DNA from 3 places in the Colwellia sp. KU-HH00111 genome. Region 3 is predicted to be linked to each of the others. Evidence: predicted binding sites of a transcription regulator. Region 3 holds the regulator's gene; each other region holds the start of a gene.
The links. The regulator sigma-54, encoded in region 3, starts transcription at its own class of promoters, with help from an activator protein. The targets are predictions, from matches to a motif close to GTTGGCACGNNNNTNGNNT.
Positions count from the first base shown of each region.

Region 1: the regulator sigma-54 is predicted to act here: its motif matches at 1,897-1,915, upstream of flgB (flagellar basal body rod protein FlgB).
Region 2: the regulator sigma-54 is predicted to act here: its motif matches at 1,717-1,735, upstream of ABXG98_RS02695 (flagellar hook-length control protein FliK).

Region 1 covers NZ_BAABWO010000001.1:571,167-575,385, forward strand. The annotation lists gene ABXG98_RS02500 (chemotaxis protein) at 1-919, shown strand, start outside; gene ABXG98_RS02505 (CheR family methyltransferase) at 970-1,800, shown strand; gene flgB (flagellar basal body rod protein FlgB) at 1,951-2,352, shown strand; gene flgC (flagellar basal body rod protein FlgC) at 2,352-2,771, shown strand; gene ABXG98_RS02520 (flagellar hook assembly protein FlgD) at 2,788-3,474, shown strand; gene flgE (flagellar hook protein FlgE) at 3,555-4,219, shown strand, end outside.
Region 2 covers NZ_BAABWO010000001.1:613,871-618,089, reverse strand. The annotation lists gene ABXG98_RS02695 (flagellar hook-length control protein FliK) at 1-1,644, opposite strand, end outside; gene fliJ (flagellar export protein FliJ) at 1,766-2,218, opposite strand; gene fliI (flagellar protein export ATPase FliI) at 2,261-3,634, opposite strand; gene fliH (flagellar assembly protein FliH) at 3,680-4,219, opposite strand, start outside.
Region 3 covers NZ_BAABWO010000005.1:43,449-47,667, forward strand. The annotation lists gene lptA (lipopolysaccharide transport periplasmic protein LptA) at 1-251, shown strand, start outside; gene lptB (LPS export ABC transporter ATP-binding protein) at 248-1,009, shown strand; gene ABXG98_RS10460 (RNA polymerase factor sigma-54) at 1,102-2,619, shown strand; gene hpf (ribosome hibernation promoting factor) at 2,665-2,952, shown strand; gene ptsN (PTS IIA-like nitrogen regulatory protein PtsN) at 2,971-3,423, shown strand; gene rapZ (RNase adapter RapZ) at 3,503-4,219, shown strand, end outside.

The DNA of each region.
Region 1 (4,219 bases), on a different contig from region 3:
ATTAGATGCAGTAAACCAACGAACACAACTCGTTGGTCAAAATAGATTAGAGCTACTCCTATTTAAATTAGTGGCTAGACAACGTTTTGGCATTAATGTTTTTAAAGTAAGAGAAGTATTACAGTGCCCTAAGTTAACCGCTTTACCTAAACAAGATGGTTTTATCAAAGGCGTTGCTCATATACGTGGGCAAACAATCTCTGTGATTGACTTAAGTAAGGCGATAGGCGGCCCAGCTATTACTCAAACGGATGAGTCCTTTATTATTATCGCTGAATACAACCGAAGCGTTCAAGGGTTTCTTGTAGCTGGCGTTGAGCGAATTGTAACTCTAAGTTGGGCTGATATGATGCCACCACCAGAAGGTGCTGGAAAGTCGAGCTATTTAACCGCCGTGACTGAAATAGATAATGAAATGATATCTATTTTAGATGTTGAAAAAATACTCAATGAAATAACACCTGTTTCAACTGAATTAAGTGATGGTATAGCGGATGAAACTGTTGGTGAAGAATTAGGCGATCGCATGGTAATGATTGCTGATGATTCAACTGTGGCGCGTAATCAAGTACGTAGAGCACTTGAGCCATTAGGTATTAATATGCTGTTGGCAAAAAATGGTCAAGATGCGTTAGATCAATTACTTGCTATTGCTGAAACATGTAATCACAGCATTACAGAAAAAGTTGCCTTGATGGTATCTGATATTGAAATGCCTGAGATGGATGGTTATACCTTAACTGCAGAAGTGAAAGGCAATGAACGTATGGCTAAAATGCCTATTATTTTACATACGTCATTAAGTGGGGTATTTAATAATGCAATGGTTGCTAAGGTTGGAGCCGATGACTTTATTCCTAAATTTCATCCTGATGAACTAGCGGTGGCTGTTAAAAAGTGGCTCCACCACGAGCCATAGTTTAAACCGTTTTATGTTGTATGAATTTAAAAAATTAGGAAACAGTTATAGTGTCTGAAAAAGAACTTGACGATAAAAGTTATCATCAATTTAGAGCATTTTTAGAACAGCAATGTGGCATAGTGCTAGGGGAAAATAAGCAATACCTAGTTAAAAGCCGACTAGCTCCGCTGATGAATAAATTTGGTGTTAACTCTCTTGACGAGTTATTAACCCTCACCTTATCGCCGGTTGAGCGGCAACTTCGTGCGGCTGTGATTGACGCAATGACCACGAATGAGACCTTATGGTTTCGTGATGATTATCCATTTAAACTGCTAAAGAGTAAGATATTACCAGATTTTGCAAATCAAAAGTCGCCGGTAAAAATTTGGTCCGCGGCTAGCTCTTCAGGTCAGGAGCCTTATTCGATTGCAATGTCATTGTTAGAATATAAACAAAGTAATCCTGGCGCTTTTGCTCGTGGAGTCAATGTCACTGGCACTGATATTTCAACTACCATGCTTGAACACTGCAATTATGCGCATTATGACTCGCTCGCTTTAGCTAGAGGTTTATCCCCTGAACGTAAAAAACAGTTTTTCGAAGTGGGTGATAACGGCATGTTAAAAGTCAAAGATGAAGTCAAGTCACTGGTTAATTTTCGGCAAATGAACTTACTCAATAGTTATAGTTTAATCGGAAAATTTGACATTGTTTTTTGTCGAAATGTACTTATCTATTTTTCAGCTGAGCTTAAAGCACAGATTATTAGTCAAATTCATGGCACGTTAAACCCCGGTGGCTACCTCTTTTTAGGTGCATCTGAATCACTGTCAGGTTTTAGCGATAGTTTTTCGATGTTACGATGTAATCCAGGTATTGTGTATCAAAAAAAATAACTTAAGGTTGTTCATACCTGTGAACGCTTTTGTGTTTATCATTATCCATTGACTGGATTTAACTACCCCACCCAAATTATCTAATTAACCCCATCTGTTGGCATAATTATTGAATGACTTTACCTTAAATGCAATTAACGGTGAGTTATTATGGCTATCGGATTTGATAAAGGTTTTGAACTTCATGCCCAAGGCATGCTTTTGCGCGGTCAAAGAGCAGAGGTGATTGCGAGTAATATTGCGAATGCCGACACTCCTGGTTACAAAGCCAAAGGTATGGACTTTCAAAAAGCCATGCAACAAGCAAATCAACAACAGCAAACGGGCATGAGTCGAACTCACGCTAAACACTTTGATGTGCGTACTGAACTTAATAACCACGTCGATTTTCGCATTCCCGATCAACCTGATACTGGCGATGGTAATACTGTAGATGTTCAAGTGGAACGAAACTTGTATCTAGAAAACTCATTAGAGTATCAAGCGGGTGTGCAGTTTCTTAACGGTAAGATAAAAGCACTGAAAAATGTCATCTCAGGGGGTAAAGCATAATGAGCCTTTTTAACGTATTCAACATCACTGGTAGCGGTATGAGCGCACAATCAATGCGCTTAAATACCACCGCAAGTAATATTGCTAATGCCGATAGTGTCAGTTCTAGTATTGATGAAACTTACCGCGCTCGTCATCCCGTTTTTGCCGCTGCTATGCAAAAAGCTGCCGATGGTCAACAGGGGAGTGTAGGTGTAAATGTTTTAGGTGTAGTAGAAAGCAACAAACCTTTAAACATTGAGTATTCGCCAGAGCATCCTATGGCAGATAAGGACGGTTATATATATAAGCCTAATGTCAATGTGATTGAAGAAATGACCAATATGATCTCAGCATCCCGTTCGTACCAAACCAACGTTCAACTAGCTGAATCAGCCAAGAACATGTTGAATAAAACCCTTCAACTTGGTCAAAGATAGTCAATAGGAGTAAGAAATGGAAACTGTTAAAAGTGCAAATACTTTAGACTCGCTTCGTTGGCAACAAGAAGAATATAAAGTCGCTGATGATAGCCAGGGTATGCTTACTCAAGCCGATTTTTTTGCTTTACTGACCAAAGAGCTGGCAAACCAAGATCCCACTAAGCCTGTTGATAATAACGAAATGATCTCGCAAATGACAGCCTTCTCAACAACCGATGGCGTGCAAGAGCTTAACGAACAATTCAATTCGTTTGCTAGCTCAATGACATCTAACCAAGCCTTACAAGCTTCTTCATTGGTTGGTCGCAGTGTTTTGGTCGACGAGAATGTGTTTGGTTTATACGATGGAGAGCTTGTCAAAGGTAAAATCTCCACTGAAGTACCGGCTAGCAATGTCAATATATATGTTGAAAATGCTGCAGGTGAAATCATTCAAAGTATTCCTGTTGGCAGCATAGGTGCTGGCGGCGGCAACTTTACTTGGGATGGTGCCATGAGTGATGGCAGTACAGCGCCACCGGGAGCTTACCGTTTTAGAATTGCAGGTATGGTAGACGGCGAAGCCGCTGAACTCCAAGCCATGACCTTTCGAAAAGTTGACAGCGTTACACTAGCTGGCAATGGCGGCAGTGTCTTATTAAACCTTAATGGTGGGGGCTCTATGCCACTTAATGAAGTCGTTGAAGTATCAGAAGGTTAACTAAAGTTTTTAGCCGTACCCAGAATGTAGAGACTAAAAATAGTTACCTACAAGAACAGAATTTTTAAGAGGATTAGATTATGTCATTTAATATAGCATTAAGCGGATTAAACGCAGCGCAAAAAGATTTAGACGTAACATCAAATAATATCGCCAACGTTAACACCATTGGTTTTAAAGAATCACGAGCTGAATTTGTTGATGTTTATGCATCATCATTGTTGTCAGGGGGTAAAACCAAAGCCGGTGATGGTGTATTAACGGCAGAGGTTGCACAGCAGTTTTCTCAAGGTAGCATTCAATTTACGCAAAATTCTCTTGATTTAGCGATTACTGGAACTGGCTTTTTTGCCACAGTACCGGGTATCGATAGCTTAGAAAAAAGCTATACTCGTGCTGGCCAATTTAAATTAAATGATGACAACTTTATTGTTAACTCTAACGGTGGTCATCTATTAGGTTTTCCGGTTAATGATGATGGCTCATCGTCCTCCGTGAGTTTAAGTACCGCCTCACCTATTCAAATACCTACTTCGTCAGGAGCACCTAAATTCTCTACTGAAGTAGATATTAGAATGAATGTACCCGCAGGCGATGCCTACATTACCGGCGCGCCGTTAAATTTTGACCCAACCGACCCGCTAACCTTTAATAACTCAACTTCAGTGACTATTTTTGACTCTTTAGGTGATAGCCATGTGATGACCTATTATTTTATAAAAGATGATCCTTTAACCAGTCCAAA
Region 2 (4,219 bases), on a different contig from region 3:
TACTAACATCACTTTATCTTTAACCGCATCTGCAAAATCTTTTCTAAAAATAGAAATGGTTTCATTGTGTAGTTGAGTGTTGGTTTTCTGGCTCTGTGATATCTCTGAGCTTGCTCTTGGATTAAAGATGTCATTGGCTTGTTGATCGGCTAAATGCTGAGAGGCTTGGCTTGCTCTACTGGTAATATCAGCCAGATCGCTATGAATAGAAAAATCTGCACTGGCAGTGGCCACATTTTGTTTACCAATATCAGTATTTTTCTCTAGGCTTACCCCTTTGCTTTTTGCGATTTCGTGTTCCACAGACGAGCTATCCAGCTGAGTACTCACTGCAGTTAAATCAACACTTTGACCACTAGAAGATAGATTAGTTTGTGCTGCAACTTTATTGTCTTGTGCCGCTTGAGCTTGGGCTAAAGCCTGCTGTGACAAGGCTTTATGATGACTAGTAATGTCAGTGCCTATAGTTGTGCTTGCTAAGCGCTCAACCTTACCTTGGTCACCACTAGGGCTATTGCCAGCTAAGGCGGTCATTTTTTTTAGTGTACTTTGCTCTGTTTCAACAACCTGCTGAGAACTTATTACACCTTGATCGCTCAATACCGACTTAGCCAATTCTTGCTCTTTACTTGCTGCATTGTTTGCCATTGGGGATGTAAGTTGTTGTTTCAACGCTTGTGACTGTGAGCTATAAATATGTTTATCTTGTTTTTCTTCACTTGTTAGTAAAGACGCCTTGGCTACTTCCTGATTAATTAACTGTTCATCTGTTAACTTTTGCGCTGCACTTTTGGCTTGCTCTTGGTTCATTATTTCAGCTTCGTTGTTGCCAGCTAGCTTATTTACCGATGATTGAGGGAGTATCTCTACTTTTGTATTAGCAATTGAATCAGCGTTAGGGGTAGTAGCTTTTGTCAAAAGGGCATCTTGTTCATCTATCCCCTCCCCTTCAAGCAAAGCGTTAAGCGCTAATGCTACTTGCGCTGAATTACCTTTTGTTTTGCTATGCTCTGCAGTTTGATGCAATGCTTGTGCGGCTTGTTTTAGTTGACTAGAGTCAAGCGCTGGACTGGTATTAAGCGCTTGTGTGATAGCTGATAAATCAGCAACTAAACCACTTGATTTTAATAATAATTGCGCCTCATAGTTTGCCATCTGCTCTGCAGACATTTCACTATTTTTTAAACTTGGATGAAGTTTTGTTGCAGCTAAGGTGTTATCAGCTTTCAACAAGAAAGACATCAGAAGATCTGACTCATCGACCTGCTCTTTGGTTTCACCTGCCGTCTCAGTTGGTGACAAGGTAAGTGATTGATCATCTTTTTTGCCGGAGGCGGCAACTTCTTGTTCGCCAGTTGCCGTGTCAGCTACATCACCATTGGTTAACGAAGAAGGTGAGGTTTGCGTTTCCCTATCATCAGATGTTTCTTCGCTAGCTTGAGTGGTATTTTCAACAGTTTTGCTCTTACTAATAGTCACTCTACTTTGGCTGTCATCATTGACAGAGCCCTTGTTTTTAGCTAGATGTTGGTCAACATGTTGAGAAAAAATTTCTTTGGTTGATGTTAAAGTCAACGCGCTAGATTCATCTTTTATATCAACTTTTTGCGATACATTAATAGGTAAAATGTTAAGTTGTTGCATAATAATCCCAATCGCTAATGGTTATAAGAAACGGCTGTCCTCTTAGAGAATAGTCTCCTTCTAGATACTACCAAGCAATAACTATTCCAATTACAAAATCATTGCTTCACTTCCTGCATTTTTAACTTATTTTTCTACGTATAAACTGCTGAGTAGCTATTTCATCAAACATATTTTGTTCTTTTCTTTGAGCGCTGATGGCTAGCGCACGGCGGCGTTGCTCAGTCAACATTTCCACCGCTTGTACCTTTTGTCTCTGTTTCAACCAAACTTGCCTACTTTGCTCTACCAAGGCTTTAGCTTGATGCATGGCTATCTTGACTTGCTCTGAGGCATAATCAAGTTTGTTGATAAATGCATGGTAATGATTATATGTGGCACTGTCTAAGCCATTTGCTGAGCGCTGACTTAAACGTGACATATACTCAAGACGATACTCTGAAACACTTTCTAAACGAATTAAATTTTGTTGATAGTCATCTTCAGCATTTCGTAACGTATTTGCCGCCTGTTGTTCTTTGTCTTGCTCATATTTTAATAAGGTTTCTAATTGTTTGTTATTATTTGCTGCCATAATGAAAATCCTTAGTGCGTGATTTTAAACGGTTCAATGCATTTACGCTGGCACATTGTTAGCAGTATTTGCTTGACTGTTGGCGGTTGCTGCGGCAATAATTTCCTGTAACTGCTGCAAACTCTGCTCATAAGGAATAACTTCCTGTATTTGCTGTTGTAGAAAGAATTTAATCACAGGCAATACATTAATTGCTTGATCAATACGCGGATCGTTCCCCTTGGTATACGCGCCAATCGCAATCAGATCTTTATTTTGCTGATAAAGCGCATAAATTTGTTTCAGTTGTCTAGCTAAGTCTTGATGTTCAATACTGGTAACCATGGGCATTACTCGTGAAATAGAACCTTCAATATCCACAGCCGGATAATGCCCAGCATCGGCTAACTCTCGAGATAAAACAATATGACCATCTAAAATAGCACGTGCAGCATCCGCTATAGGGTCTTGTAAGTCGTCTCCCTCTGTTAACACGGTATAAAAAGCAGTAATTGACCCTTGCCCTTCACCACCATTACCAGCACGTTCCACCAGCTGTGGCAATTTTGAAAATACCGATGGCGGATAGCCCTTGGTTGCTGGAGGTTCACCAACAGCCAAGGCGATTTCCCGTTGTGCTTGTGCATAGCGTGTTAGTGAATCTAACAGTAATAATACATTAAGCCCTTGATCTCGAAAGTATTCGCTAATTTGAACTGCAGTTTCACAACCCTTCAATCGCATTAACGGAGAATTATCTGCAGGAGCTGCTACAACCACTGAACGCGCTCTGCCTTCCTCTCCTAAAATCTCTTCAATAAACTCTTTTACTTCTCGACCACGTTCGCCAACTAAGCCAACGACAATGACATCCGCCGTTGTACCGCGAGTCATCATCCCCATTAGCACACTTTTACCAACACCCGAACCAGCAAAAAGCCCCATACGTTGCCCTTTTCCAACGGTTATAAAGCTATTAATTGATCTTACTCCAACATCAAGCGGCTCAGTAATTGCTCGTCTAGACAATGGATTGATGGGTTTGTTATCTACTTTATATTCAGTATCCGGATTAATCGGGCCTTTGCCATCAATAGGCTTACCTGTGCCATTAATTACGCGACCTAGCAGATTCATCGACAAAGGGAGCTGCAACTTAGACGATACAGGTAAAACTCTTGCGCCGGGCATCACGCCTCGCAAGCTTTCTTCAGGCATTAAATACGTGATATCTTGAGCAAAGCCAACCACTTCAGCTAATAAATCACCATGGGCTGTTTCGACTAAACATTGACTACCTATATGAGCTTTGACTCCAACTGCTTCTAAGGTTAAACCAACAACGCGGACTAATCGTCCCGCGACAGGCTCTTTGAAAGGATGAATAAAGCGCTGACTTTGCTTTAGTCTTTCACTGATTCTTTGACTATCTACCATGGTTAGCCTTTTTATAATTTACTACACGGGCTGATGTAAACCCGTCTATTGATGCAGTGCATCCTGCAAGAAAGATTCCAACACTTGCTTCAAACGAGATTTCATCTGTAAATCAATATTCGAAGTACTGTTTTCTATTTGACAGCTTCCAGGGGTTAGCTGGGGGGCTGGCAGCAAGCGCCAACCACTTTCTTTAATATGTTGCTCACCAAACTGTTGCTCAACCTGCTTGATATCTTCTGGGTTTAAATATATTTGGATATTTGTATCGTTACTTGGTAATGATTTAATCCCTGCATCGATAGCAGCCATTAAAATATCAGGGTTAGTTTTAGCTTCTTGCAAAACAACCGCTTCAGTTAATTGCACAACTAAGGTGAGTAATTGTTCTTCTACGTTCTTTTCAACACTGGCCAAGGGATGCTCAAGTTGTTCGATGAGTTTTTGCCAATGCACACTCAGCGCATCAATGCTTGCTTTACCTTGGGTTAATCCTTGCTCGGTACCCTGTTCAATACCTTGGGTGGTTCCTTCCTCAAGACCTTGGGCTTTTCCTTCTTCATAACCTTTAGCAAAACCTTGTTC
Region 3 (4,219 bases):
AACAACAACTAGAAGATGGAAGTTTAATTAGCTTACAAGCCAATGAAATAAAATATCAGCCAGAACTGCATATCATTACGGTCTCTGGTAATGCCCTCGTTAAGCAAGCGGGTAGTCAAGTTACTGGTGAAACCATAACGTACAATACATCTAGTGAAAAGCTAGAAGCCATTAGTAGTGATAACGAATCGGTAACTACCATTTTGCAACCCGCCCAAATAAAAGCGCAACAAAGCAAGAAAAAGCAATGACGATAACAAATAATACTGAGCGTAATGATAAGCAGTCGACCTTAATTGCCCAAGGATTATCAAAATCATATAAAAGTAAAACCGTGGTGAAAGATGTCAGTCTAGCGGTTAATGCCGGACAAATTGTCGGGCTGTTAGGCCCCAATGGAGCAGGTAAAACCACCTCTTTTTATATGATAGTTGGTTTAGTGCCCAACGATGACGGTCAAATCATTCTCAATGATGAGAATGTTACCCTTGCTCCAATGCATGAACGCGCTCGTCGTGGCATTGGTTACTTACCTCAAGAAGCTTCAATCTTTAGAAAGCTGACCGTTACTGACAATATTATGGCCATTTTACAAACGCAAAAAGGCCTTAGCGAACAAGACAGACAAGAACATTTGGAACATTTATTAGAAGAGTTTAATATCAGCCATATTAAAGATAATTTAGGCATGAGTTTGTCGGGTGGTGAAAGAAGGCGAGTAGAGATAGCTCGCGCACTTGCCGCAGAGCCTGAATTCATTCTACTTGATGAACCTTTTGCTGGGGTTGACCCCATTTCGGTTGGCGATATAAAAAAAATTATCATTCACCTTAAAGAGCGTGGTATCGGTATTTTAATAACCGACCATAATGTTCGTGAAACGCTCGATGTTTGTGAACATGCTTATATCGTTAGCCATGGTGAAATTATTGCACAAGGCAATGCAGATCAAATTCTTGCAAATCAGCAGGTGAGAGATGTATACCTTGGTGAACAATTCACGTTATAGTTAACACATACACTACAAACTTAGGCTATGCTTACTATTAAGCGAGCATAGTTAATAAAAGAAACAATATGAATAGGATGTATATAAGGTAGATGCGCCCAACTCTGCAGCTCCGTATAGGACAACAACTCACCATGACGCCACAACTGCAACAAGCTATTAAGCTGTTGCAGTTATCAACGTTAGAGCTTCAACAAGAAATTCAAGAAGTGCTTGAAAATAACCCTTTGCTTGAGGTTAATGATCAGCAAGCATCAGATAATGATGCCGATAATAATACTGATAATCTAGAAGAAGCTTATTCTGCAACGGTTTCAACCGCCGACAAAAATACCAATGACGGCAGTGAAGAGGCTAGTGCCACCATTGATGAAATCAGCACCACCGAAGCAATGGAAAAAAATGATATTCCTGAAGAGCTAAACATTGATACTACCTGGGAAGAAAGTTACAGTGCTGGTGTGTCAAATACCGGCGCCGTCAGTAGCCCCGGAGAAGATTACACATACCAAGGCGAAACCACTGATTCAATTCAAGATCACCTGTTATGGCAAATGGAGCTTACACCTTTTTCAGAAACAGACCGTGCTGTCGCTATCGCCATTATTGAAGCCGTAGATGACGCGGGCTATTTAACCGTTTCCAGCGAAGATATTTTAGATAGCGTTGGTATAGAAGACCTTGAACTTGATGAAGTTGAAGCGGTTTTAAAGCGTATTAATGTATTCGATCCCATTGGCGTAGCCGCTCGATCTATTGCCGATTGTTTACTCATTCAATTGAATCAATTTGAACCAAACACGCCTTATTTAGCCGAAAGTAAGCTAATCATCAGTGAGCATATTGATTTATTAGGCAACCGTGACTACCGTCAATTAATGCGCAAAACTAAATTAAAAGAAGAGCAATTACGAGAAGTCATGCGCTTAATTCAGAGTTTGAACCCGCGCCCTGGTGATACTGTCATTAAAAGTGACGATCAATATGTGATACCTGATGTCACGGTTGAGAAAAAAAATGGCCGATGGGTTGTCGAATTAAATGCTGATACTGCACCTAAATTATCGGTAAACCAGCAATATGCAGCGATGACCAAAACAACTAAGTCTTCCAGTGACGATGGCCAATTTATTCGCGCCAATTTACAAGAAGCCAAGTGGTTTATTAAAAGTTTAGAATCGCGCAACGACACCTTATTAAAAGTGTCTAATTGTATTGTACAACGACAGCAAGGGTTTTTAGAGCATGGTGCAGAAGCTATGCGACCTATGGTGCTAAATGATATAGCCGAAGCTGTAGAAATGCACGAGTCAACTATTTCTAGGGTGACTACCCAAAAATACATGCATACGCCCAGAGGAATTTTTGAATTAAAATACTTCTTTTCTAGTCATGTTGGCACTGAAAATGGTGGCGAGTGTTCATCGACGGCTATTCGCTCTTTAATTAAGAAACTCATTTTAGCGGAAATACCTGCTAAACCGCTAAGTGATAGTAAAATGGCCGAATTATTGGCCGAGCAGGGAATTAACGTTGCTAGGCGAACCATAGCCAAATATAGAGAATCTTTGTCTATACCACCGTCAAATCAACGTAAGAGTTTATTATAAACTGTGTTTATATTTTCTAAATTTACGTAAATAAGGATCAATATTATGCAAATTAACCTTACCGGACACCATGTAGAAATCACTTCATCGTTACGCGAATACGTGAATACCAAGTTGACCAAATTAGAGCGACATTTCGACCATATTAACAATGTGCATGTTGTCTTAACCGTTGAAAAATTAGATCAAAAAGCCGAAGCAACTATTCACCTAAAAGGCACTGAAATTCATGCTTCAGCCATCAACACAGACATGTATAATTCTATCGACACCCTCGTTGACAAATTAGATCGCCAAGTACTCAAATACAAAGGCAAAATAACCCAACATTAGTTTTCTTCTTATTTAATTATGACATTACAAGATATCTTAACGCTGGACTGTACTCAATGTGCAGTTCCAGCAAGCAGTAAAAAGCGACTGCTCGAACAAATTTGCCAACTTGCAGCCAATGAATTAGGCGATAGTAGCCCCGGTGATTTGCTTGACAGTTTACTTAATCGAGAAAAAATGGGGAGTACCGGTATTGGCAATGGCATTGCCATTCCTCATGGCCGCTTAAACAATACCAGCAAGGCAATTGCAGTTTTCATAACGACTGAGCACGCTATTGATTTTGATGCCATAGATAACAAGCCGGTTGATATCTTCGTTTGTCTGTTTGTTCCTCAAGATAACACCCAAGAACATTTAGAAACCTTACAAAGTATTGCTAAACTATTTAGTGAACGTAAAACGGCAAAGAAAGTACGCAAATGTACTAACAAACAAGAGATGTTTAACCTTATCCAACAAACAATATAAGTTAGCAATACATGACTTTACCTAGAGCACAAACACCAATATTTTCAGTGAATAAACTCAACTCTGGGATCTCACCACTATGAAACTAATTATTGTTAGTGGCCGCTCAGGTTCAGGAAAATCTGTCGCTTTAAGGGTGTTAGAGGATTTAGGTTATTATTGTGTAGATAATATTCCAGTAAATTTACTACCTGCATTAACCCACACAGTTATTCATGATTACGAAAATGTTGCGGTAAGTTTAGATGTGCGTAACCTGCCTAAAGATCCGCGCGATATTTTAGATATCATCGCCTATTTACCTAATGCGGTTGAAGTGACCACATTGTTTTTAGATGCCAATGATGATGATTTAATTCGCCGTTTTAGCGAAACTCGACGTTTACACCCATTAATTAAAAAGAATATTCCTTTAGATCAAGCTATTGCTTTAGAAAAAAAACTGCTTACCCCTATTTCTACCAAGGCCGACTTATATATTAATACCAGTCAATTAAGTCCTCATCAGTTAGCTGATTTAGTAAGAGAGCGGATTTTAGGAAAAAAAACAGGCTCAATGGTACTGGTTTTTGAATCTTTTGGCTTTAAACATGGTATTCCAACCGATGCTGATTATGTTTTCGATGCTAGATTTCTACCTAATCCGCACTGGGATAAACAATTGAAACCTCACACAGGGTTAGAGCAACCAGTACAAGATTTTCTTGCTAGTCAACCGATAGTCACTAAGTTCATCTGGCAAATTAACAGCTTTATGATGACTTGGTTACCTCATTTAGAGCGTAACAACCGAAGT